DNA from 3 places in the Klebsiella sp. WP3-W18-ESBL-02 genome. Region 2 is predicted to be linked to each of the others. Evidence: riboswitches for the same ligand, from Rfam matches in the RefSeq annotation. Region 2 holds a riboswitch; each other region holds the start of a gene.
What was found. A riboswitch is a leader RNA that binds a small molecule or an ion and turns the genes downstream of it on or off. The one in region 2 is predicted to bind thiamine pyrophosphate.

Region 1 (5,038 bases), 2.2 Mb from region 2:
CTTCACGATATCCGCACCAATCGTGGCCGCCAGATGGTTGGCCTGACCGGTCAGGTCGGCAGAGACGTGATAGTCGACGCCGTCTTTCTTAAACGCCGGATTACGCAGATAGGCCCACAGCACCGTCACCAGTCCCAGCTCGTGCGCACGCTCAAAGGCGGCAGAAATCTCTTCAATCTGGCGGCGCGACTCTTCCGAGCCAAAATAGATGGTTGCCCCAACGGCCACCGCCCCCATATTGAACGCCTGCTCAACGCTGGCGTACAGCGTTTGATCGAAGGTGTTCGGGTAGCTCAGGGTTTCGTTGTGGTTAAGTTTGACCAGGAACGGAATACGGTGCGCGTAGCGGCGAGACACCGACGCCAGCACGCCGTAGGTGGAGGCCACGCAGTTACAGCCGGCTTCAATCGCCAGCTCAACGATATTTTTCGGGTCAAAATAGAGCGGGTTGGCGGCAAATGAGGCCCCGGCCGAGTGTTCGACGCCCTGATCTACCGGCAGAATCGACAGATAGCCCGTTCCGGCTAAACGGCCGGTGTTGTAGAGCGTCTGCATGTTTCGCAATACGGCTGGCGGGCGGTTATTGTCTATCATCACCCGATCAACGTAGTCGTGGCCGGGCAGATAGAGCTGGTCGGCTGGAATGGTCATACAACGATGCTGTAAAAGGCTGTCGGCATCTTTGCCAAGCAACTGCGCAATATCAGTCATAGCTATGCTCCCGTAAGCGCCGACATCATGTCGGCTGGATGTCCTGCTCAACTTTTTTGAGCAGGATAAGCCTGGTACCGGGGGCGTAGAATGTCCAACTTTTGTCGGTTTTAGCACGCGCGCGGCTGGCACGCGGACGGGACAGCTACCACCATTCGTGGAAGTGGTGAACCGGACCAATCCCCTCGCCGACCTCCAGCGTATCGGCCTGCGCCAGCGCTTTCGACAGCCAGCCCTTCGCCACCGGCACCGTCTCCTGCCAGCTGGCGTAACGCGGTCTTAACGCTGCCAGCGCCGCCGATAGCGTACAGCCGGTGCCGTGGGTATTTTTGGTGTCCACGCGCGGCGCGGTAAAGCGCATTTCGCCGTCAGCGGTGAACAGCCAGTCCGGGCTTTCGGCATCGTCCAGGTGGCCGCCTTTCATCAGCACTGCTTCACAGCCCAACGCCCGCAGCGCGCGCCCCTGTTCCAGCATCTCCAGTTCATTGCGCGCGTGCGGCGCGCCGAGCAGCGCCGCCGCCTCCGGCAGGTTTGGCGTAATCAGCGCAACCTGCGGCAGCAGGCGCTGGCGCAGAGTCGCGACCGCCGACGCCGACAGCAGCGGATCGCCGCTTTTCGCCAGCATCACCGTGTCCAGCACCACGTTCTGGATACGATAGCGCTGTAAACGCTCGGCCACCGCTTCAACGATGTCGGTCTCGGCCAGCATGCCGATTTTGGTGGTGTCGATACGCACATCGCTGAATACGGAATCCAGCTGCGCGGCGACAAAGTCAGGTTCTATCCGGTAGACTGACTGCACGCCGCGGGTATTTTGCGCCACCAGCGCGGTCATCACCGAGCAGCCGTAGGCCCCCAGCGCCGAGAAGGTTTTCAGATCGGCCTGAACGCCCGCGCCGCCGCTTGGGTCCGTGCCCGCAATCGTCAATGCGTTGATACGTTTCATGCCGCCACCTCCCCGTGCATCGCGTACAGCGCGTCAAGGAAAGCCGGGGTAAAACTCCCCGGACCGCGGCCCTCTGCCGCGCGTTGCCCGGCGTGTTTCATCAGCAGGCAGGCGCCCGCCACGTTGAGCAGGCGATCGCCCGGCAGCGCGCAGCTGGCCGCAACAACCGCCGACAGTGCGCAGCCGGTGCCGACGATACGCGTCATCAGCGCCGCCCCGCCGTTCGCCGCCAGCGTGCGCTCGCCGTCGGTGATGTAATCCACCTCGCCGGTCACCGCCACAATCGCCCCGCTTTCTCGCGCCAGCTTCTGCGCCGCAGGCAGCGCGGCGGCAGCGGTATCGGTGGTATCGACCCCGCGCCCGCCCAGGCTCTCACCGGCCAGCGCCCGGATTTCGGAGGCGTTCCCACGAATGGCCGACGGCGTCAGGCGCAGCAGTTCGCGGCAGAAATCGCTGCGTAACGTCAGCGCCCCCACCGCCACCGGATCCAGCGTCCACGGCGTTTCTGCGCGATTGGCACTGTCAACCGCTGCGCGCATCGCCAGCGCACGCGAGTGGGTTAAGGTGCCCACGTTAACCAACAGCGCGCCGGCAAGCGCGGCAAACTGCGCGGCCTCTCCGGCATCAATAACCATCGCGGGAGATGCCCCCACGGCCAGGAGGACATTCGCCGTGAAGGTTTGCACGACGTCATTCGTCATACAGTGAACAAGGGGGGCATGCTGGTGAAGAAGAGAAGCGGTGTGCGCAGATTGCGCGGAATTAAGCAGGTCAACGTGCATGGTTTGCTCCTGCCATAACGCGAAGAAGCAATGGCCGGTCGGCCTCTGACTTCCCTACGCTGGCATTATCCAGATCAGGTGGTACGGGTATTTCTCAGCCTTCGCAAGGAAGGGCACCCCGAGTCATTCAAATCAATTGATTACGATTAACAGACTGTTAATCGCCGCGCAGAATAATGCCAGCAGGCAGCCGGACAAACAAGCCCAATAACCCGCTGGCAGTCAGACAGAGCGCATCGCGACGAGACACCCAAACGCCGCCAGGGCGAAAACGACCGGCGCATTTCATCGGGCCTATTTTGCAGCAAACGCGCGGAGGTCAGATATCTTCGCTGCGCCCCATTTAACACAACCCATTGATTTATTAATAAAGTAAAAATCATTTTCCATCAGGACGCTTTGCTTTTTTCGCCAGATACATCGCTTTATCGGCATAATCGAGCAGCTGACGTTCGTTGGTACCCTGTTCAGGATAGTGCGCAATGCCAATACTCGGGACAATCGCCAAACGGTGCTCTCCCAGCACAAAAGGAGAAGCGAAAGCCTCAACAATTTTTTCTGCCACCGCGAAAGCGTCGTCCGGCAACGCGCTGTTCTCAATCAAAATCACAAACTCATCGCCGCCGATACGCGCAACGGTATCGGATTTCACGACGCAGCGCGTCAGGCGGTCCGCGGCGGCTTGCAGGAGTAAATCCCCTATCCCGTGGCCCAGGGTGTCGTTAACCTGCTTAAATTTATCGAGATCGATATACAGCAGCGACAAATGCCCCCCTTCACGGCGCGCGGTAGCAAGCGCAGCCCTAAGGCGATCGAACAAAAGGCTACGGTTTGGCAGGTCGGTCAGCTGATCGAACTGTGCCATATGCTGTAACCGAGCCTGCATCTGCTGACGCTCAATAACCGTCGCAATCTGCGTCGACACAAACTGCAATAGCTCCTGGTCCTGTTCGTTATAGCGTACGCCGTCCGGGTAGCTTTTGACGACCAGAACACCGATGGTGCCTTTCTGTGACTTAAGCGGAACCCCAAGCCAGCAGGATGGATTCAGGCCAAACGAAATGCGCAGTTCTTCATGGCGGCCCGCCATTCTCTCGGGCGTCAGCAGTAGCGGTTGACCCGTTTGAATCACCTCCGCGTAAAATGTCCCGGGAATAAGCGTAAACGGCGCGGGTATTTCCTGAAACGCATCCACGTGATACGGGAAGGTCAGTTGGCCCGTTTGCGGGTCGTAAAGCGTGACCGAAAAATTATCGACGGGAAGCAGCGTACCGACGATCTCATGGATACGCTGAAATAGCTTGAGTAAATCTTCAGCCGTGTGTGCCGCTTCAGAAATAGCGTACAGTGCGGATTGTAATGATTCAGAGCGTTTGCGTTCGGTAATATCCCGCGCAACGCCAATGCGTAATTGATTAGCCGGGGACCAGCGTGCCGACCACATAATATTGACGGTCTGGCCATTTTTATGCACATAGCGGTTTTCAAAATGGAACTGCGGGCGGCCAGCCATGATTTCTACTACTGAATTTCGTGTTAATTCTCGATCTTCCGGTAGCATCATATCGAACATGTTTTTGCCGATGAGTTCTTGCGGCGTATAGCCAAAAATACGTTCACATGACGCGCTTGCATAAACAATGTTAGCGTGGGCATCTACTGCAAAAACAGCATCCAGCATGAGATCGATAAAACTGCTCAACGGCGCGTGAGGATTCGATTCCATAGAGAAAGTCAGGCCTGAATATAAGAGTGAGTGCGACTACATTAGAGTTCCGTCGCCCATTAGCACTACACTAAAGGTTAAAGATAGTACAACTTCAGGCTGATTTACAATCAAAAAGAGGCGTGTGGCGCGTGTTAAAAGAAGGGGCATATCGGCATTCGCAATAACAAGGAGATTGCCGATCGCTAAAAAAGAATCAGCGGCGAACTAACCCCCTGCTGCCGGGCGGCCCAGGAATAATCTTCCGTCATTATTCTCTTTATTTCACCGCCCGCTCTCCCCTCGTTTCTGATGATGATACGGCGAATTAACGGCCATGTTATTCAAGAGATAATTTGCTTTCCCGCCGCCCCGGGTAATTCCCCGCTGCTTTCGCGAAGCTGTTTCAGCAACAGGGCAAAGCAGGACTCAATCAGCGGCGGCAGCGCCTGCGACCCGCGCATCAGCGCCACCGTACGGGTTAAGGCCGGCTGCTGAAGCTGCGCAACTTTGAGCACAGGATCCTGCAAATGGGTGGTGTAAAGCTGTGGCAGAATCGCCACCGCCAGCCGCGAGCGCACCAGGCCATACAGCGTTTCAATATAGTCCACCTGATAGCGCGTATTCAGCGTCAGGCGCTGGCTTTCCACCAGCGCGCCGACCAGCCGCTGCACGTTTCCTTTTGAGAACACCGCGATATCGTTTCCAGCCAGCAGCTTCCACGGCAGGTGTGGCTGACCGGCCAGCGGATCGTCGGCATGGACGACCGCCACCAGCGGGTCTTCGCGCAGCGGGAACACCTGTAAATCTTTCGGCAACGAGCTATCGATGGCCCCGACGCCAAAGTCAATCTGGCCGCTGAGCAAATCGCTGACCATGGCATCGTTGGTGCGG
Region 2 (5,038 bases):
TGCACGATGTGCTGCTGCCACTGCTCGCGCGGCAGGATCTGCTGATTGAGCGCCAGCGCCGCGCCCGGTTTGAGCTGATTAAGCTCGGTGAGCAGCCCGCTGACGGTTTGTCCCTCGGCGCACTGCATCGGCTCATCATTGAACTGAATCTGCATGTTGCCCTCCGCATACCGGGCAGCCATTGGCCCGACGCAGCGCAAGGCTGCGCCACTGGCTGGTTTTACCGTCAAACAGGCGTAACTCGCCGCTGGGCGTCGCAATGCCGCTAAGCAGTTTGATGGCTTCCAGCGCCTGCAAGGTGCCCATCACGCCGACAACCGGGCCGACGATACCGGCGGTACGGCAGTTGCGCTCAGGTTCGACATCATCCGGCCACAGGCAGCGGTAACAACCTTGTTCCCACGGTGGCGTGAGCACCATCAACTGGCCGCCGAAACCGACGGCGCTGGCGGTCACCAAAGGCGTATTCAGCGACACGCAGGCGGCGTTAATTTCCTGACGCGTGGCCATGTTGTCGGTACAGTCGAGCACCACGTCGGCCCGCTCGACAGCGTGCCGCAGCGCATCGCCCGTCAGCCGCTGCTCAAGGACGACCAGCTCGCTGTCCGGGTTAAGACGCGCCAGATGGCGTTCCGCCGCCAGCGCTTTCGGGCGAGCAATGTCGTCGGTGGTGAACAATATTTGCCGTTGCAGATTGCTCAGATGAACGTCGTCATCGTCCGCCAGCGTCAGCGTGCCGACGCCCGCTCCCGCCAGATACAGCGCGGCAGGCGAGCCTAATCCGCCCAGACCGACAATCAGTACATGGCTGTCGAGCAGCTTTTGTTGGCCCTCAATAGCGATATCGCCGAGCAGGATCTGCCGGCTGTAACGCATAAAGTCGCGGTCATTCATCGCCGACTCCCGCTATGTCGAGCAGCTGCGCTGTGGCTGCCTGCCAGTCAGCCGCCTGGGTAATGGCGCTGACCACGGCAATGCTGCCGACGCCGGTTGCCAGCACTGCGGGCGCACGTTCCAGGCTGATGCCGCCAATGGCGACGGTCGGGTAATCTGCCAGTCGGTTAATATGGCTTGCCAGCTGCGTCAGCCCCTGCGGGGCGGAAGGCATCTGCTTGGTTTGCGTGGGGAAGACGTGGCCGAGTGCGATATAAGAAGGCTTAGCCGCCAGCGCGACGTCGATCTCCATATCATCGTGAGTGGAGACACCCAGGCGCAGCCCCGCCGCCTGAATCGCCGTCAGATCGGTGGTTTCAAGATCTTCCTGGCCCAGATGCACGCCGTAAGCGTTGTGCTTAATCGCCAGCCGCCAGTAGTCGTTGATAAACAGACGGGCGTCATAGCGACGCCCCAGTTCAATGGCGGCCATGACGTCGGCTTCGACCTCTTCATCACGCTTATCTTTAATGCGCAGTTGGATCGTGCGCACGCCCGCCTGCAGCAGGCGTTCAATCCACGCCACGCTCTCCACCACCGGGTAAAGCCCGAGGCGGAACGGCACGGTCGGGAAATCAGGCTGGTACATTATGCCTCCTCTTTTTTGAGGTAGATTTCACCGCCTTTGGCGCGGAAGTTCTCCGACATATCTGCCATTCCCACTTCAATAGTCTGCGCGGCGGCGTAGTCGCGTACTTCCTGGCTGATTTTCATTGAGCAGAACTTCGGCCCGCACATCGAGCAGAAATGGGCGACTTTGCCGGACTCCTGCGGCAGGGTTTCATCGTGATAAGCGCGGGCAGTGAACGGGTCGAGCGCGAGGTTAAACTGGTCTTCCCAGCGGAATTCGAAGCGCGCTTTCGACATCGCGTTGTCGCGGATCTGCGCACCCGGGTGCCCCTTCGCCAGGTCGGCGGCGTGGGCGGCAATCTTGTAGGTAATCAGCCCTTGCTTCACGTCTTCTTTGTTCGGCAGGCCGAGGTGCTCTTTTGGCGTCACGTAGCACAGCATCGCGCAGCCAAACCAGCCGATCATCGCCGCGCCAATGCCGGAGGTGAAGTGGTCATAGCCCGGCGCGATATCTGTCGTCAACGGCCCTAAGGTGTAGAACGGCGCTTCGTGGCAGCTCTCCAGCTCTTCGGTCATGTTGCGCTGGATCATATGCATCGGCACATGCCCTGGGCCTTCAATCATCACCTGCACGTCGTATTCCCAGGCGATTTTGGTCAGCTCGCCCAGCGTATGCAGTTCGGAGAACTGCGCTTCGTCGTTGGCATCCTGAATCGAACCCGGGCGCAGGCCGTCACCGAGAGAGAGCGAGACGTCGTAGGCGGCGCAGATTTCACAAATTTCGCGGAAATGTTCAAACAGGAAGTTTTCTTTGTGATGCGAGAGGCACCATTTCGCCATAATTGAACCGCCGCGCGAGACAATTCCGGTCAGGCGTTTAGCGGTCATCGGCACGTAGCGCAGCAGTACGCCCGCATGGATAGTGAAGTAGTCCACGCCCTGTTCGGCCTGTTCCAGCAACGTATCGCGGAACGCTTCCCAGGTGAGATCTTCGGCGATCCCATTGACCTTCTCCAGCGCCTGGTAGATCGGTACGGTGCCGATCGGCACCGGGCTGTTACGCAGGATCCACTCGCGGGTTTCGTGAATATAGCGACCGGTGGAGAGGTCCATCACCGTATCTGCGCCCCAGCGGGTCGACCACACCAGTTTTTCGACCTCTTCTTCGATAGAGGAAGTGACCGCCGAGTTACCGATGTTGGCATTCACCTTCACCAGGAAGTTGCGGCCGATGATCATCGGCTCGGATTCCGGGTGGTTGATGTTGGCGGGAATAATCGCCCGGCCCGCAGCGACTTCATCACGCACGAATTCCGGGGTGATATTTTCCGGCAGACGCGCGCCAAAGTTCATCCCCGGATGCTGGTGGCGCAGCACTTCACTACGAATACGCTCGCGGCCCATATTTTCACGGATGGCGATAAACTCCATCTCCGGCGTGACGATCCCCTGACGGGCGTAGTGCAGCTGGGTCGCGCGCTTACCGGCTTTGGCGCGCTTTGGCGTCAGCAGGCCGCTGAAACGCAGCTCGTCCAGGCCATCGTCGGCCAGGCGCTCTTTGGTGTAAGCGGAGCTGCGGTCGTCTAATTCTTCGCTGTCGTTACGCGCCGCAATCCACGGCTGGCGCAGTTTCGCCAGACCCTGCTGGACGTTAATTGCCACGTCAGGATCGCCATACGGCCCGGAGGTGTCGTACACCGGCACGGCTTCGTTGTCTTCAAATTGCGGGTTGTCTTTGCTGCCGCCAATCAGCGTCGGGCTCAGCTGGATTTCGCGCATCGGAATGCGGATATCCGGCTGCGAACCGGTAATATAAATGCGTTTTGAGTTAGGGAAGGCGGTCCCTTCCAGGGTATCGATAAAGTGTTGGGCTTGCGCGCGCTGTTCGCGGCGTGATGGTTTAGTAGTGGCAGACATAGCTCATTCCAAAAAAGTAAGGACGTGGCTTGTCAGACGACGGATGAAGCAAGAGAGGCGATCGCCCAGGGGCGATACGGTTGTAGATTGACTCTTGTTCCCTTCGCAGGTCTTAACCTGATCAGGTTCCGCGGATCCCGAATTAACGGTCTCAGCCCGTGCTTGCGCACTGGGCACTCCGACAAGAAGTAACCTCAGATGAGAGGTAATGAATGTAAACTACTCGTTAATGCAGTAAATCTCAAGCCGGGCGTTTCATTTCGCCCCCGTCGAGCGCATTAAACGTCAGCATGATGAGCTGATCTTCCAGTAAAAAACGTGCCTCCAGCGCTTCGCCAATATCAGACAGCGCCTGCTGGAAGGCATAAACGTTATCCTGGTCGATGGCGTTTTCCAGCGTGGAATCGTAGTAGTCCATAATTTGCTGGGTGTTAGCATCCAGCAGCGGCCAGATTTTTCCGGCGTTTAAAAGCGGACTCTCGCCTTCCATTTTATGGATAATGCGTTCATAAATACTGAAATGACCGGCAGAAAGGTAATCGACCAGACGCTGACAAAAGTCATCCAGCGCTTTCTCGTTAAGACGCATGAACGATTCTTTGCCAGGCTTAAGGCCAACCAGATTGTAGTAAGCCACGAGCAGGTGCTTACGAATATTCAGCCAGCGGTCGACCAGTCTATGGTGTCCTTTTACACGCTCTGTCAGGCTCTCTAACTGGTTTAACATAGGTTGACTCCCGCATCGGTAAGTGAAAATCTGCTCACGTCAATATGTAAATATTATGTTAATAACATGCCTGTGAAGCAAAGGTAGCGCAAGAGATATGGATCGTATAATTGAAAAATCGGATCGCGGCTGGTGGATCGTTAGTCACGAACAAAAATTATGGCTGCCGGCAGGCGAATTACCATATGGCGAAGCGGTAAATTTCGATCTTGTGGGTCAGCGCGCACTGCGGATTGGTGAATGGCAAGGGGAGCCGGTCTGGCTGGTTCAGCAGGCGCGCCGTCATGATATGGGGTCGGTTCGCCAGGTGCTCGATCAGGACGTTGGGCTGTTCCAGCTGGCCGGGCGCGGCGTGCAGCTGGCGGAGTTTTACCGCTCGCATAAATTCTGCGGCTATTGCGGTCACACAATGCACCCAAGTAAAACGGAATGGGCGATGCTGTGCAGCCACTGCCGTGAACGCTACTACCCGCAAATCGCCCCCTGCATTATTGTTGCTATTCGTCGTGATGATTCCATTCTGCTGGCCCAGCACGTTCGCCATCGCAACGGCGTGCATACCGTGCTGGCCGGTTTTGTTGAAGTGGGCGAAACCTTAGAGCAGGCGGTGGCGCGTGAAGTGATGGAAGAGAGCGGCATCACGGTGAAAAACCTGCGCTACATTACCTCGCAGCCGTGGCCGTTCCCGCAGTCGCTGATGACGGCGTTTATGGCGGAATACGACAGCGGCGACATCGTCATCGACCCGAAAGAGCTGCTCAATGCCAACTGGTATCGCTATGACGACCTTCCGCTTTTACCGCCGCCGGGCACCGTGGCGCGTCGGCTGATTGAAGATACGGTGGCAATGTGTCGGGCCGACTACGACTGACATGTTACAATGGGCGCATC
Region 3 (5,038 bases), 560 kb from region 2:
AAGGCGATGAGCACGCCGTCGGTAATGCGGCTATGCCAGCGATCGTCCGGGTCCCGCCAGCCTTGGATCTGGCTAGCGCCAACGGCGATTGTCCGGCTCATTCTCTGACTCAATAACACCAGCGTCAGGCAGCAGGTCATTTGAATTAATGCCAGCATGGCCGCGCGCGCCGGGTCGTAGTCAAAATTCAGCGCCTGGTAGATGGCCAGCTCAATGGTGGTAGCGGAAGGGCCGCCGCCCAGCGACAGCACGGTGGCGAAGCTGGCGAAGCAGAGCATGAAAATCAGCGTGGCAATGGGCAGAATTTGCCGGCGCATCCACGGCCACTCGACGTAGCGGAAAAACGGATAGCCGCGCATGCCCAGTTGGGCGGCCAGCTGGCGCTGCTCGCCGGGGATCTGCTCCAGCGCTTGTAGCAGCAGACGGGTGGCCATGGGCATATTGAAAAAGACGTGCGCCAGCAGAATGCCCTGTAGGCCGTAAGGGGAAAATTGCCACTGCCAGCCGAGCCAGGCGAACAGCTGCGACAGCCAGCCCTGGCGGCCGTAAACGCTGAGGATACCAAACACCGCGACCAGCACCGGGAGAATGAGCGTCATTGCGCACAGCCGCAGCAGCAGCTGGCGGCCGGGAAAACGTCGTCGGTACAGCGCGCGGGCGAGAAAAATAGCGGGCAGCACCGACAACAGCGCCGAGAGAAACGCCTGCCAGAATGAAAAACGCACGACGTGCCACAGGTAGCTATCGCCGAGCAGCGTAGACCATGAGGTTTCCGGGGCGTTGAGCCACAGCGCCAGAAAGGCCGCCAGGGCGACGGCCACCATCAGCGCGGTGGCCGCGAGGCCCGGGTAGAGCCAGCCCGGAATTAGCGGCTGGCGGCGCGGAGCCATGTATTAATCCAGTTCTGGCGTTCGCTGGCGACCTGCTGCGGCGTGAATTCGAGCGCGGTCTGCGGTTTGACCAGACCGTTAAAGCCTTCCGGCAGGGCGACCTGAGTCACCGGGTACATCCAGTTACCGGTGGCGACGGTGTTCTGGAAGCCTGGCGAAACCATAAAGTTCAGGAATTCATCTGCCAGCTTTTGTTGTTTGCTGGCTGCGGTTTTGGCTGCCACCTCAACCTGCAAATAGTGGCCTTCGGCAAACGGCGCCGCCGCATAATTATCTTTCTTCTCTTCGATAATATGGTAGGCCGGCGAGGTGGTATAGCTGAGCACCAGGTCGCTTTCCCCTTTCAGGAACAGGCCGTAGGCTTCGCTCCAGCCCTTGGTGACGGTGACGGTCTTCGCCGCCAGCTTGTGCCAGGCTTCCGGCGCTTTGTCGCCGTAGACTTTTTGCATCCACAGCAGCAGACCTAAGCCGGGCGTACTGGTGCGCGGGTCCTGGTAGATAACGCGCCACTTCTGGTCGCTTTCCACCAGTTCTTTCAGGCTCTTCGGCGGGTTTTTCAGCTTGTTTTTGTCGTAGACGAAGGCGAAGTAGCCATAGTCGAACGGCACGAAGGTGTCGTTGTTCCAGCCACCGGGAACCGTCACCGCGCTCGCCGGAACGTTGCTTTTGGCGAACAGTTTGGTGTCGGTGGCCGCCTGCAGCAGGTTGTTATCCAGCCCCAGCACCACGTCCGCTTTGCTGTTTTTGCCTTCCATTCGCAGACGGTTAAGCAGCGAAACGCCATCTTCCAGCGCCACGAACTTCAGCTCGCAGTGACAGTCGGCCTCAAAGGCTTTTTTCACCGCCGGGCCGGGGCCCCAATCGGCGGCAAAAGAGTCATAGGTGTAGACCGTCAGGACCGGTTTTGCGAACGCCGGTACGGCAACCAGCACTAACAGGGGGAGGAATTTCTTGAGCACTTTGCACCTCAGTAAATGGGTGGCAAAGGATTTTGAGTTAGCCTCAAATCCCTTCGCCGGGATTATCCGGATCAGGTTCGACGGGTATCTCTCAGCCACGCATCTGGCGCAGCACCCCGTTGAGAACGGCACATTGTAATGATTACGTGAATAAATCAAAAGCCCTATGGATTCGGCGGCGCAAACCAGGCGGATTTAAAGTCAAACCAGCCCAGGGTATTCATGCGTACGCCGCGCATACTGCGCTGGCCCTGGAGCATCAGCCAGTGGTGGATCAGCGGTACCATGCGCTGATTGGCCAACAGCTGCTGGCACCAGTCGGCCTGTGGCAGGTTGCCCGCTCGCCAGCGTCGTGCGTCCTGTTCCCAGTCAATCGGGATGCAGTGGCGGATCAGCGGGACTTCATACAAATAGGCAAACAGTGAAAAATCGAGCGGCAGCGTAAAGTTAGCGCTGTTGAGCCAGATGTCGCTGACCCCTTCGCCGCGGTGCCATTCGTCGTAATCCACCTCCTGAATGTTGAGTTTGACCTGATGTTCGGCCAGCAGCGCCTCCATAATCAGGCTGATGGTGCGGTGCTCAACGTGTTCGCGGTAATAGGTGAGGGTCACCGATTCCAGCCCGGCGGGTTTTTCGCAGGGGCGACTGCGCGCATGGTGCCAGCGCGGTAACAGGCCGTAGGCCGGGAACCAATGGCTCTGGTGCTGCTCTCCTGCCCGATAAAGCAGATTATTGGGATGAAAGACATGGCTGAGCCACTGGCGCACCGCCGGGTTATTGCCGAGCGGGCTGCGGGCGTCGAACAGCAGATAATAGCAGCCTTCCTCAAGGCGGCTTTCGACCGCTTTTTCGCTCTCGGTGGAACCTTCCAGCGTCAGGCCGCCGTTTGGCTCTTCGCTGATTTCCTGAAGCACCCAGACGTTCACTTCATCAATCAGCGCCCGGAAGCCAAAATAATCATCAAAGGCGAGGATCTTCAGCTGGTTAAGATTGTTACGTGCGACCGCGTACGGCCCGGTGCCGACCGGCATCCGCGAGAAATTGGCCAGCGTTTGCCATTCGCGCGGCAGGATCATCGCCGACACCTGGCTTAATAGCCACGGCAGCCAGCGGTCGGCTTCGGCCAGGTGTACATCCAGCACCCAGGCGGTAGGGGAGTGGATGCGCGTGATGTTGGAAAACAGCGGTAGCGTCATGCTGCGCTCCAGAGAGGCGATCACATCCTCCATCTCCAGTTCACGCCCGTGATGGAAGTGAATGCCGGGGCGCACATAAAAACGCCAGTGCAGGGGGGTAATTTCCTGCCAATGGTGAGCAATATCGGCTTCCAGTTCCCCATTTGCCTCATTTACGCGGGTTAACGCATTGAAAATCTGACGGGCGATGTGGGTTTCCGAGCGGCGCAGCGCGGTACCGGGCAGCAGATTATGCATCGGGCGATAGTAAAGAACCCGTAAAATGTGCCGCCCCTGGCGGAAACTACGGCCCAGATGAGACACCAGCATCTGACGGACCGCCGCTTTGTCTCCGACCAACTGCACCAGCTGATCGATCCGATCCTGTTCCAGAAGATCTTCCGCGCGCTGTTGCTGTAATGCCAGCCCGGTATAAAGGAACGTGAGTCTGGAACGCTTGCCGCGTCCGGCCTCCGCCTCCCACGTCAGCCAGCCGCGCGCTTCCATGGTATTTAAGAGCGTGCGCATATGGCGGCGCGAACAGTTCAGCAGCGCGGCGAGATCGTTGAGCGTTGTCTCCTGCGATTTGCCTTCGCAGCACTGCCATAAACGGATGAACTGCTGTTGTAATCGACCTGAAGGCATAAAAGGGGAACTCCTGATAAAAACTCAGCAATTTATTAATCCCTATATTAGGCCAATAATGGATTTCGATGAAGCGAGGAGGTGTCTATGAAGGGGTCTACCATCCATCAGTTCTACCAGCGCTATTTTGCCGCGACGCAGAGTATTTCCTGGCTGGCCCGCCAGGCGACGGCGCAGCGGCTTGACGTTCTGAACGCGCTGATGCAGTGGGAAGTTACGAAACCGACCTCTGAACATTAATTCGCCTAATCATGTGTGACTGAGTATTTGCCAGCAGGTATCATCTGCTGGCTTTTTTTTATTCTTTCTCGCGTGCTTAAAGGATTTCTCATGCTCTGGTTAATGACGATGGGACGACGTCTCAACGGTGTGTACGCCGCTTTTATGCTGGTGGCATTTATGATGGGCGTTGCGGGGGCGCTACAGGCGCCGACGCTGAGCCTGTTTCTCAGTCGTGAAGTGGGGGTGCCGCCGTTTTGGGTTGGGCTGTTTTACACCGTTAACGCCATCGCCGGGATCGTTGTTAGCCTGGCGCTGGCAAGACGATCCGACAGCCGAGGCGATCGGCGCAAGCTGATCATGTTTTGCTGCCTGATGGCCGTCGGCAACGCGCTGTTGTTCGCTTTCAATCGCCATTATTTGACGTTGATTACCTGCGGCGTGATGCTGGCCTCAATGGCGAACGCCGCGATGCCGCAGCTGTTTGCGCTGGCGCGCGAATATGCGGACAGCTCGGCGCGCGAAGTGGTGATGTTCAGCTCGGTCATGCGCGCGCAGCTATCGCTGGCGTGGGTGATTGGCCCGCCGCTGGCCTTTATGCTGGCGCTGAACTACGGCTTTACGGCCATGTTTTCTATTGCGGCGGTGATTTTTGCCATTAGCCTGATGCTGATTGCGCTCACGCTGCCTTCGGTGGCGCGGGTTGAGCAGCCCGCCGACGTGCTGGAGAAGCCCACAGGCGGCTGGAAGGACAGCAACGTACGTATTCTGTTTATTGCCTCCACGCTGATGTGGACGTGCAATACCATGTATATCATCGACATGCCGTTGTGGATCAGCAGCGATCTTGGCTTGCCGGATAGCCTGGCGGGCATCCTGATGGGGACGGCCGCGGGTCTGGAGATTCCGGCGATGATCATTGCGGGCTACTACGTGAAACACTTCGGTAAGCGCCGGATGATGGTCACTGCGGTAGCCGCCGGTGTGCTGTTCTACGTCGGGCTTATCTTCTTCCACAGCCATACCGCGCTGCTGATATTACAGCTGTTTAACGCCGTCTTTATCGGCATTGTCGCCGGGATTGGCATGCTGTGGTTCCAGAATCTGATGCCGGGGCGCGCTGGTGCGGCCACCACGCTGTTTACCAACA

Region 1: another riboswitch for thiamine pyrophosphate. It lies ahead of thiM (hydroxyethylthiazole kinase); the one in region 2 lies ahead of thiC (phosphomethylpyrimidine synthase ThiC).
Region 3: another riboswitch for thiamine pyrophosphate. It lies ahead of thiB (thiamine ABC transporter substrate binding subunit); the one in region 2 lies ahead of thiC (phosphomethylpyrimidine synthase ThiC).

Annotation. Positions count from the first base shown of each region.
Region 1 is NZ_AP021972.1:1,834,468-1,839,505, reverse strand. Features, by position in the region: gene fbaB (class I fructose-bisphosphate aldolase) at 1-711, opposite strand, end outside; gene thiD (bifunctional hydroxymethylpyrimidine kinase/phosphomethylpyrimidine kinase) at 857-1,657, opposite strand; gene thiM (hydroxyethylthiazole kinase) at 1,654-2,439, opposite strand; TPP riboswitch at 2,474-2,570, opposite strand; gene H7R56_RS08625 (sensor domain-containing protein) at 2,819-4,165, opposite strand; gene H7R56_RS08620 (LysR family transcriptional regulator) at 4,489-5,038, opposite strand, start outside.
Region 2 is NZ_AP021972.1:4,825,061-4,830,098, reverse strand. Features, by position in the region: gene thiS (sulfur carrier protein ThiS) at 1-155, opposite strand, end outside; gene H7R56_RS23140 (HesA/MoeB/ThiF family protein) at 136-894, opposite strand; gene thiE (thiamine phosphate synthase) at 887-1,522, opposite strand; gene thiC (phosphomethylpyrimidine synthase ThiC) at 1,522-3,420, opposite strand; TPP riboswitch at 3,502-3,611, opposite strand; gene rsd (sigma D regulator) at 3,662-4,147, opposite strand; gene nudC (NAD(+) diphosphatase) at 4,245-5,018, shown strand.
Region 3 is NZ_AP021972.1:4,269,576-4,274,613, reverse strand. Features, by position in the region: gene thiP (thiamine/thiamine pyrophosphate ABC transporter permease ThiP) at 1-890, opposite strand, end outside; gene thiB (thiamine ABC transporter substrate binding subunit) at 866-1,849, opposite strand; TPP riboswitch at 1,880-1,978, opposite strand; gene sgrR (HTH-type transcriptional regulator SgrR) at 2,014-3,669, opposite strand; gene sgrT (glucose uptake inhibitor SgrT) at 3,757-3,909, shown strand; gene H7R56_RS20625 (sugar efflux transporter) at 4,000-5,038, shown strand, end outside.